DNA from 2 places in the Bacillus sp. 7894-2 genome. Region 2 is predicted to be linked to the other one. Evidence: riboswitches for the same ligand, from Rfam matches in the RefSeq annotation. Region 2 holds a riboswitch; the other holds the start of a gene.
What was found. Region 2 has a riboswitch for FMN ahead of ribD (bifunctional diaminohydroxyphosphoribosylaminopyrimidine deaminase/5-amino-6-(5-phosphoribosylamino)uracil reductase RibD). Riboswitches for the same ligand answer to the same signal wherever they lie in the genome.
Positions count from the first base shown of each region.

Region 1: it holds a riboswitch for FMN, as region 2 does, so the genes downstream of both, CHI10_RS13195 (ECF transporter S component) here and ribD (bifunctional diaminohydroxyphosphoribosylaminopyrimidine deaminase/5-amino-6-(5-phosphoribosylamino)uracil reductase RibD) in region 2, are expected to answer to the same signal.

Region 1 covers NZ_NPDG01000088.1:48,765-53,189, forward strand. Annotated here, with positions in the region: gene CHI10_RS13185 (YpbB family protein) at 1-484, opposite strand, end outside; gene CHI10_RS13190 (ferredoxin) at 743-991, shown strand; gene CHI10_RS13195 (ECF transporter S component) at 1,116-1,700, opposite strand; FMN riboswitch at 1,863-2,034, opposite strand; gene CHI10_RS13200 (histidinol-phosphatase) at 2,189-3,001, opposite strand; gene CHI10_RS13205 (peptidoglycan DD-metalloendopeptidase family protein) at 3,070-3,969, opposite strand; gene CHI10_RS13210 (hypothetical protein) at 4,183-4,425, opposite strand, start outside.
Region 2 covers NZ_NPDG01000153.1:19,531-23,955, reverse strand. Annotated here, with positions in the region: gene CHI10_RS21110 (bifunctional 3,4-dihydroxy-2-butanone-4-phosphate synthase/GTP cyclohydrolase II) at 1-158, opposite strand, end outside; gene ribE (riboflavin synthase) at 184-840, opposite strand; gene ribD (bifunctional diaminohydroxyphosphoribosylaminopyrimidine deaminase/5-amino-6-(5-phosphoribosylamino)uracil reductase RibD) at 840-1,937, opposite strand; FMN riboswitch at 2,082-2,244, opposite strand; gene CHI10_RS21095 (EcsC family protein) at 2,377-3,198, shown strand; gene CHI10_RS21090 (TlpA disulfide reductase family protein) at 3,217-3,792, opposite strand; gene CHI10_RS21085 (hypothetical protein) at 3,882-4,425, opposite strand, start outside.

The DNA of each region.
Region 1 (4,425 bases), on a different contig from region 2:
CAAATCCAGATGTTCCCAGAAAGTCTTTCAGCCATTCATGAATATCTCTTTTTCTTTGGATAGGAAGGTACTTTACATTGTTATTATTCAAGTGTGATATTACCTGAATTAAAAGCGTAATCCTCTCCCAAAACAATTCACTTGTACTATGATACAGCCATCCGTTTAATGATGAAGGTATTGGACATTCTAAAAGAGATCTTTCGAGCTCTTTCTTCCCTTCTGCAGTTAAAATGTAATGCTTTTTATCAATGGCAGTCATCCAGCTGCTGCTTAGGATTTCTTCTGCAAGTTGGTCCAGTACTCCCCTGCTTAAATTTCCAAATGTACGAAAAAACGGGGTTAGTTGAAATAGATGAGCATCTTGGATCGTCTGGGAAGACTTTTTTCCATTCAGCAAATGTAAAATGGAATAGATAGTTCTTTGTCCCTGCAATTCGTTAATACAGTACATTATTACAGATTTCAAATATGGTCTTTGCATTATGTTCACCTTACGGCTTAAGATTTTTTATTTTTTTATTACCTTCTTTTTCTTACTTCTATTTTATCATGAAAGAAATAGGCAGGCCGTTTTAATTATTTCTAACAGGGTAAATTATGCCTAAACCCTTATGTGATAAGCATTCTCAATACATTTTCTATTGAAAAGTTGAACATTCAGTTTTACAATAGGATGTGAGGAATGTGTTACCATCATCTTGATGGGAGATTAATTGTTTAATTCTTGGGAGGTTTTTTCATGGCAAAGTATACAATTGTTGACAAAGAAACATGTATTGCATGTGGAGCTTGCGGCGCAGCTGCACCGGACATTTATGATTACGATGATGAAGGCATCGCATTTGTTACCCTTGATGATAACCAGGGTATCGTTGAGATTCCAGATGTATTGATTGACGATATGATGGATGCATTCGAAGGCTGCCCAACCGATTCAATCAAAGTTGCTGATGACGCTTTTGATGGCGACGCGCTTAAATACGAATAATCCCTCAGCCATACTCTAATCTTTGTTAAGCTACTGCTCCCTTTCAACTAGAAAGGGAGTTTTTTTAGGCTTTTAAATTGAAAAAGCAGCGGAACATTGGCCGCTGCTTTAAATTTATTATTCATTATGCTGCACTTTTTAATACAGCCTGCTTTTCCACCCAGGTTCTCATGCGTGTAAAAATGAGCATGAAAACAATTGAAATAATAAGTCCTTTTAATATATTGAATGGCAAAATCCCGGTCACAATCATTGTTCTCATTTCAGGCGCTGACATTGCCGGGAAATTCAGGAAGAATGTATATGCCGGCAGAATGACAAGGTAATTAAGCACACTCATGATAACAGCCATCACTATGGTGCCGATTACGAGCCCAAACGTCATGCCTTTTTTAGTCTTCAGCTTACTGTATACATAATAAGTAGGCAAGACGAACAAAATGCCTGCCGCAAAGTTTGCAATGTGTCCAACAGGTACCCCTGTTGCACTCCCTGTCATGAAGTAATCAAGAATATTTTTAATTAGCTCCACTAATATACCTGCCGCCGGGCCAAAGATTAACGCTGCGATCAATGCAGGAATATCGCTGAAGTCAATCATCAAAAATTGCGGAAACGGCGGAATTGGAAAATTGAGCAGCATTAATACATAAGAGATGCTGCTTAGCATTCCGATGGCTACCATTGATTTGATATTAAGTTTTTTCAAGTTCCTCTCTCCTTTTTAGGACTATCTCTCCTATAGAAGAAAGGTTCGGCTAAGCAAATATCTTCGCAATAAATAACCCTCAAGCTAAAATAACTTGAGGGAGAGTTGCAAAGGCACGCTTAATAACGTTCAAAACCTGCATTTTTTGAACGTCTGCAGAACCTCCATCTTCTCCCATCCAGACTGTACTGTCGGCTTTGGAATCGCACCAAATCCTGCCCAATTAAATGCAAAGCGTTTATCGAACAAAACGCTTCTCTCAGGCTCGCGGGCTTAGAGTTAAGAATACCTCATCACCGCCGGTCGGGAATTTCACCCTGCCCCGAAGATAGACCGTATTTATTTATACAGATTAATTATACTGAAAAAAAGTTATTCTGTGAAGGGGTTTGTTTACCTGTATGGGTTTGAAATATATATCCATGTCCATACCTATAAAATTTTTATGGATAATGCAAAAAAAGGGAGGCTCCACCATCCCTTTTGTATTATCCAAGCGGATATTCCTTTCTTTCTCCTTTGGAAAAAGTCATGATGGACTGATATCCGACTTCTTTTGCAAGAGCAATTGCCTTATCAAAATCGGCACCTACATGTTCAGGAAAGTGGGCATCAGATGAAAGTACGATCGGGATATTTTTCTCATAACATTTTTGCAGGAGCCGTTTATCCGGGTATAGTTCACCTACTGGTTTTCGCAGACCGGCTGTGCTGATCTCCACACATGTCTTGGATTCTGCCAGTGCATTGGCTGCACGATCATACTGCTCCAGCAGAAACTCTTCGTCCTTAGGAACATATTTAAAGATTTTCACGAGGTCCAGATGGCCTACAATATCAAATAAATTGGATTGGGCCAGTGTGACCACTTGATCAAAATACTTCCGATATACCTCATAAAGATCCCGCTTATCCCATTCTTTTCTAAATTCAGCTAAATCTATGCCGAAATCTCCAACCCAATGAATAGATCCAATTACATAATCAAATGAGTAGCTGTTAATAAACTTGGCCATTTCTTCATGCTTGCCCGGAGTGTAGTCCATTTCTATAGACATTTTCACATCTATGTCAGTACTCCACGCTTCTTGAAAAACATTCACATAGTCCTTCATATCATAAAAGCGTCTTTCGTTTACCCATGAATTTTGCAGAATGTCTGCTGTCTGATAGAAATGATATGCATGCTCCGAAATCCCAAAAGAATCAATCCCTTTTTGAGCAGCAGCATCTGTGAATTTTTTTAAATAGTCCAGGCTTAACGTGCCGTTTTCAAGATGGTTATGATAGTCTGTAAGCATTACTCTAACTCCCCCAGTTTTTTACCCATTATACTTTAAGGGAGTAAAGCGGTGCAATCATTTCTATTCTATTTTTTGTGAATGATTAGAATTTGTCCAATTTTGATAACATCTGAATTTGCATTGTTTAACTCTTTAATAGCTTTTGCTGTTGTATCATGCATTTTTGCTATAGAAGTTAATGTATCGCCTTGTTTAACAGTGTATTTACTAAATTTGACGGGTTTTATCAACAGTCTTTGACCGGTAAGAATATGATCAGGATTAATATTATTTAAACCCGCAATATCACCAGGCTGCAGACTATAGTGTGCAGCGATGGTCCATAATGTTTCCCCGGTTTTAACTATATGGTAGGTTTCCCCCGAATCATTTGTTATTTGCCCGGAATTATTATTAGACGGCCGGGCTGAAACTTCACGTGCGTTTTCAGTTCTTTCAGCTGCATTTACAGCTTGTCCAACTTCTCCCATGCCAAATGCCACAGAGGGATCCACTGCATTTATTTTATCAGCTGTCCATGCCTGCGCATGTATCTCAAAATGAAGATGGACTCCTGAAGAGTCACCTGTGCTTCCCATCAATCCGATTTTCTGTCCGAGCGAAACTTTTTCACCTTCAGCAGATAATCGTTTATTCAGGTGGGCGTATACTGTTTCGGTTTGGTTGCTATGTTTAATAAATATCACATTTCCATATGTTTGAGAGTAATACGACCTGGACACAATTCCAGCGTCAGCGGCATAAACCGGAGAACCGGAATCTCCGGCAATATCAATGCCTTTATGCTGACCGCTTCTTGTACCATACGTATCTGTAATTACACCATCTGCCGGCCATACCCAATGCTCTGTCGACTCAGAAATTTTTGGCTCAGCAGCTTTAGAATGCTTCCCTCCCAGAAATAGCAGACTCACACAAATAGCCATTATTCCTGCGATAAAGAAACGTCTTATGTAATCCTTCATTCTTTTCCTCCTATGATGTCAGCTGAAATATCCGCATGAGCGCTTTCTTTCCGCACCCTCTTCCACCCTATGACAGCTTGTACTCTTTTAGAACAATTAACAATTAAGCTCATAAAAGCACAGTGATTAGTATTCTTCCAGCAGCAGGGTTTTTATGCAGATATGGAGGAACTTTATCCCAAATGGAAAAGACGGCCACATGGGGCCGCCTTTCTAATTTGGCAAATCTCTTTTATTAGCTGCTATCGGCACCTTTAATTCCTCCGTAAGATCAAATTTGCCTATTTTATCAACATCTGCATTTTCCAATTTGACCGTGTTGAAATCAAAGTCTTTGGCAGTAAGAAGAATTGCTTCGATCGCATGAAGCGTTGGCGCATTATCAACTATTTCTGATTCATTATTAAAACGGATTATGAGTTTGCCATCCTTTATTTCTTCTATTTCAAAATCAAT
Region 2 (4,425 bases):
CCTCTGCCTTCTTTGGCCATAAAGTTGATGGTTTCCGGTTTCGCATATTCCGCGATTGCCAGGAAATCCCCTTCATTTTCCCTATCTTCATCATCACAGACTATGATGACTTTTCCTGCTTTTAAATCTTCCAAAGCCTCATTTATTTCACTGAACATGATTTATTGCCCCTCCTTTTGCTAATTATAAGAAGCCGTTCTCTTTAAGGAATCCTTCTGATATTCCTTCTTTAGGCGGTGTGGTCCCCTGCTGCTGCCTGTTCATGAAGGAATATAGGTATTTTGCAAGCATGTCAAATTCGAGATTGACAATGTCACCAACTGTTTTGAAGCCTAGTACCGTTTCACTCGCTGTGTGGGGAATGATCGAGACGGTAACGGTATTGTCTTCATTGCCGAATACAGTCAGGGAAATCCCATCCACAGCGATAGATCCTTTCATAATAAGCAAATGGCTTAAGGCAGCCGGCACAGATATTTGTATATAAATAGCATTTTCACTCGATGTCTTTTTGAGGATCTGACCTGTACCATCCACATGCCCTGTCACAAAATGCCCGCCAAATCGGCCATTTGCCGACATCGCCCTCTCCAAGTTGACTTTTGTTCGTTCTTTAATGGCAGATAGCGAAGTGCTTTTGAATGTTTCGGGCATGACATCTGCTAAAAATTCATTTTTTGCAAATTCCGTAACTGTAAGACACACGCCATTAACCGAAATGCTGTCCCCCAATTGAACATCTGATAAAACTTTGGAGGCCTGAATCGTCAGTTTCATCGCCTTGCCTTGCTGAACTACTTTTTTTACTGTTCCAAGCTCCTCAATAATTCCTGTAAACATTATTGCGTGGCCTCCCTCAGCGGTTTTGCGGTAATTCTAAGGTCTCCGCCAATCCTTTTGATTTCTGCGAATTCCAGTACAGGGGAGTCTTTTACATAGTCGGCACCATCCCCGCCAATAAATGGAATCGCCTTATTGCCTCCAATAATTTTAGGAGCCATATAGAGGATCATCTGCTGAAAGAAACCTTCTTTAATAAATGAAGCATGGATCTCAGACCCGCCTTCAACAAATAAAGTCATGATGTTTCTTTCACCTAAGTTTTTTAATACTTCTTTAATCGGCACCTCATTAGCAGGAAAAGAAAAAACTTCTGCATTATACTTCCTTATTTCCTCTGCTTTTGTCGAATCTATTTCGCAGCCGGTAAAGATGATGGTCTTAACAGACTGATCTCGGATGACATTTGCGTCAGCCGGAATTCTGAGATTTGTATCTAAAACAATTCGAATGGGATTTTTTCCGCCTTGGGGCAGCCTGGCGGTTAAAAGGGGATTATCGTGAATGATCGTATTTACACCTGTAAGTATTGCGTCATGTTCATGCCGTAGACGGTGTACATCCTGCCTGGATTCTGGAGAGGTAATCCATTTGCTGTCACCGGTTTTTGCAGCTGTTTTCCCATCAAACGATGAAGCTGCTTTAATGGTTACGTATGGTGTCTTTGTTTTTATAAAATGGAAAAATGGTTCGTTTAGGGCATCTGCTTCCTTTTTCAACAGACCGGTCACCACGTCAATACCGGCATCCTGCATCCTTTCGATTCCTTTGCCTGAAACCAGAGGATTTGGATCGGCAGAAGCAATAAAAACCCTATTAATTCCTGAATTAATAATTAAGTCTGCGCATGGTGGAGTCCTGCCAAAATGGCTGCACGGTTCAAGAGTGACATAAATATCAGCCCCTTTAACCTCATCGCCAGCCGCAGCAATCGCATGGACTTCTGCATGGGGAGTTCCCGCCTTCAGGTGAGCACCCATCCCAAGAATTTCACCATTTTTAACAACAACCGCACCCACCTGCGGGTTAGGACTGGTTTGTCCTTTGGCTGCCGCTGCCAGACTTATGGCTAACTTCATATATTCCTGGTGGTTCAAATTATATGAATCCTCCTTTCCTTACAATTTCTCCAAATTAAGTATGAAACGGCAAAACCCCGCACACCAGCTAGGTGTAACGGGGCAAAAACACATGACGAAATAAGCGTTAAAAAAAGGGTTTTTTTGAACGCATTACTATACTCATTCCTTCTCCCATCCAGACTTTCACTGTCGGCTTTGGAATTTCACCAAATCCACCGCTATTATTAAGCACCTATCTCTGCTAATAAAACCGGGTCACGGACTAAGAGGGCGTACCCTCATCACCGCCGGTTGGGAATTTCACCCTGCCCCGAAGGAAATCCTATTCTATTATAAGAATCTTATCATGAATAGCCGGAATATACAAAGAGAATTGGTTGTGAAAGAATTGAAACTTTTGCTTTAAACAGCCGTATAGTTAAAATATAGAAGAAGGAATGAAAGGGCGATACTAATGATTGAACCGAAAGAACAGCTGATAAATGAATTAAAGAAATGCGAAGAATGGGAAAAAGACCAAGGTGATTTGTGGTTTTGGGAGAAGCTCGGGAGGCTTCCTTTCAAACTTATTGATAGATTTACACCGGAGTTCATACAAAAAAAGGTTGGAGTGATTCTTGATGAACTTGGCACGTATATTCAATCAGGAGGAAGATATTTAAGTTCAGCAGCAGCCTTAAAGAATTATTATCCTGGACAAAATATCCATACCCTGCAGGATCTAGAAGCCCTGCCCATAGTAAAGATGGATGAAGCCGCGGAAAAGCTAACCTCAAACCGAAAAAGAACCGCTGCATTGCAGGGTGCGGGAACAGGAGTCGGAGGGATTTTCACCCTGACCATTGATATCCCCCTTCTCCTCGGCATTCAATTAAAAACACTGCAGGATATTGCGATTTGCTATGGCTTCGATCCCGCAGATAAAAATGAAAGAATGTTCATCGTCAAAATCCTTCAATTTGTTTCCAGTGATATTGTTGGAAAAAAAGCTATTCTACAGCAGCTTACCATGTTTGGCGCTAAAGAAGAAGGACCGAAGAGGGAAGTCGTTTCTGAGCTTCAAGGCTGGAGAGAGGTTGTATTTTCGTACAGGGACCAAATAGGCTGGAAAAAACTTTTCCAAATGATCCCTATTGCCGGATTGCTTTTTGGGGCATTCATAAATCGCTCTGCCGTTAATGATATTGCAGAAGCCGGCATAATGCTATACAGAAAAAGGGTAATCGTTAATCGTCTTCACCAGGATATGATTGCAGATACAAAACCGGAGAGCTAGTATGGCTCTCCGGCTAATTTATGGAAGCTTTTTGATTTCCTTCTCCATATATTCTTCATTTAAGGCTCCCAAAACTTTTTCTCTTATAACTCCATCAGAGTCAATAAAATAGCTTGTGGGATAGGCCATAATATTATAATCCCCACCAACAGCGCCTTTTACATCCATGGGAATTGTAAAAGTCAGCCCCAGCTCTTTCACGAACTTCTCAGCATCTCCATTATTCTTTTCAGTGTTTGTGAGATTTACGGCAAGAATATCGAAGTTTTTATCTTTGTACTTTTTATACAGCTTTTCCATATGCGGCATTTCCGCGCGGCATGGAGGACACCAGCTTGCCCAGAAGTTCAGAAGCACCGCTTTGCCCCTGTAGTCACTGAGCTTTACCGGATTCCCTTCCATATCTGTCAGTTGAAAATCCGGAGCAAGGTTGCCTTTCTCCAAACCAATAGGCAAATCCTCAGGATCTTCAATTTTATCGTATTTTTGCATTTGTCCGGCTTGCTCAACTACTCCCTGTTCCTTAAGAATGGTCTTGTCAACAATGAACAGCAAAAGGACAATAACTGCAGCTCCCAGTAAAAACTTTTTCATTCCAACACCTCTAAATTGATTTCCCTATACTTAAACTGAATTTATCATACTATACAGGGAATCCAGAATCTATAAATGTGCACATGGTTTTAATGATTGCGATAAAGAAACAGAGCCGCAAAAATGGCATAAATTCTGCGCTTTTCTTTTGCATCCAGACTAATATTAAAGGAAAGGACAGGTGTGTTTGGATCCTTAAAGCGCTTCCCCCACTCAAATGGCATCCACCCTTTGCGAAGACGGGCAATTCTATTCGATTGATCATCCAAAACCTGCAGATCTGTGTGTAAAAAGGTTTTAGGAACGGCATACTGCATATCTTCACTCTGAAACAGCAGAGTGCTCCCATCCTTTTTAAATTCGATTATTTCCCTGCAGTGGCCATCTGAAGACAAGACTTCGATTCCCTTGTTACGGATGATGATAGATGCCTCAAGATTTTCAGTATGGTCATAAATCCCCAGCCTTTTTGGGAAAAATCGGTCTATAAAATAAGGGAGGAACCAGCGAAGCTTCCGCATTTTCATATCTCTGATTTCACCTATCATCATTCCTTCAGGATCAAAAATAACCATTCTGAGAGAAGGAGCCGGCAAAAAAGCGATCAGCACACTTGACTGCTCTAAAAAAGAT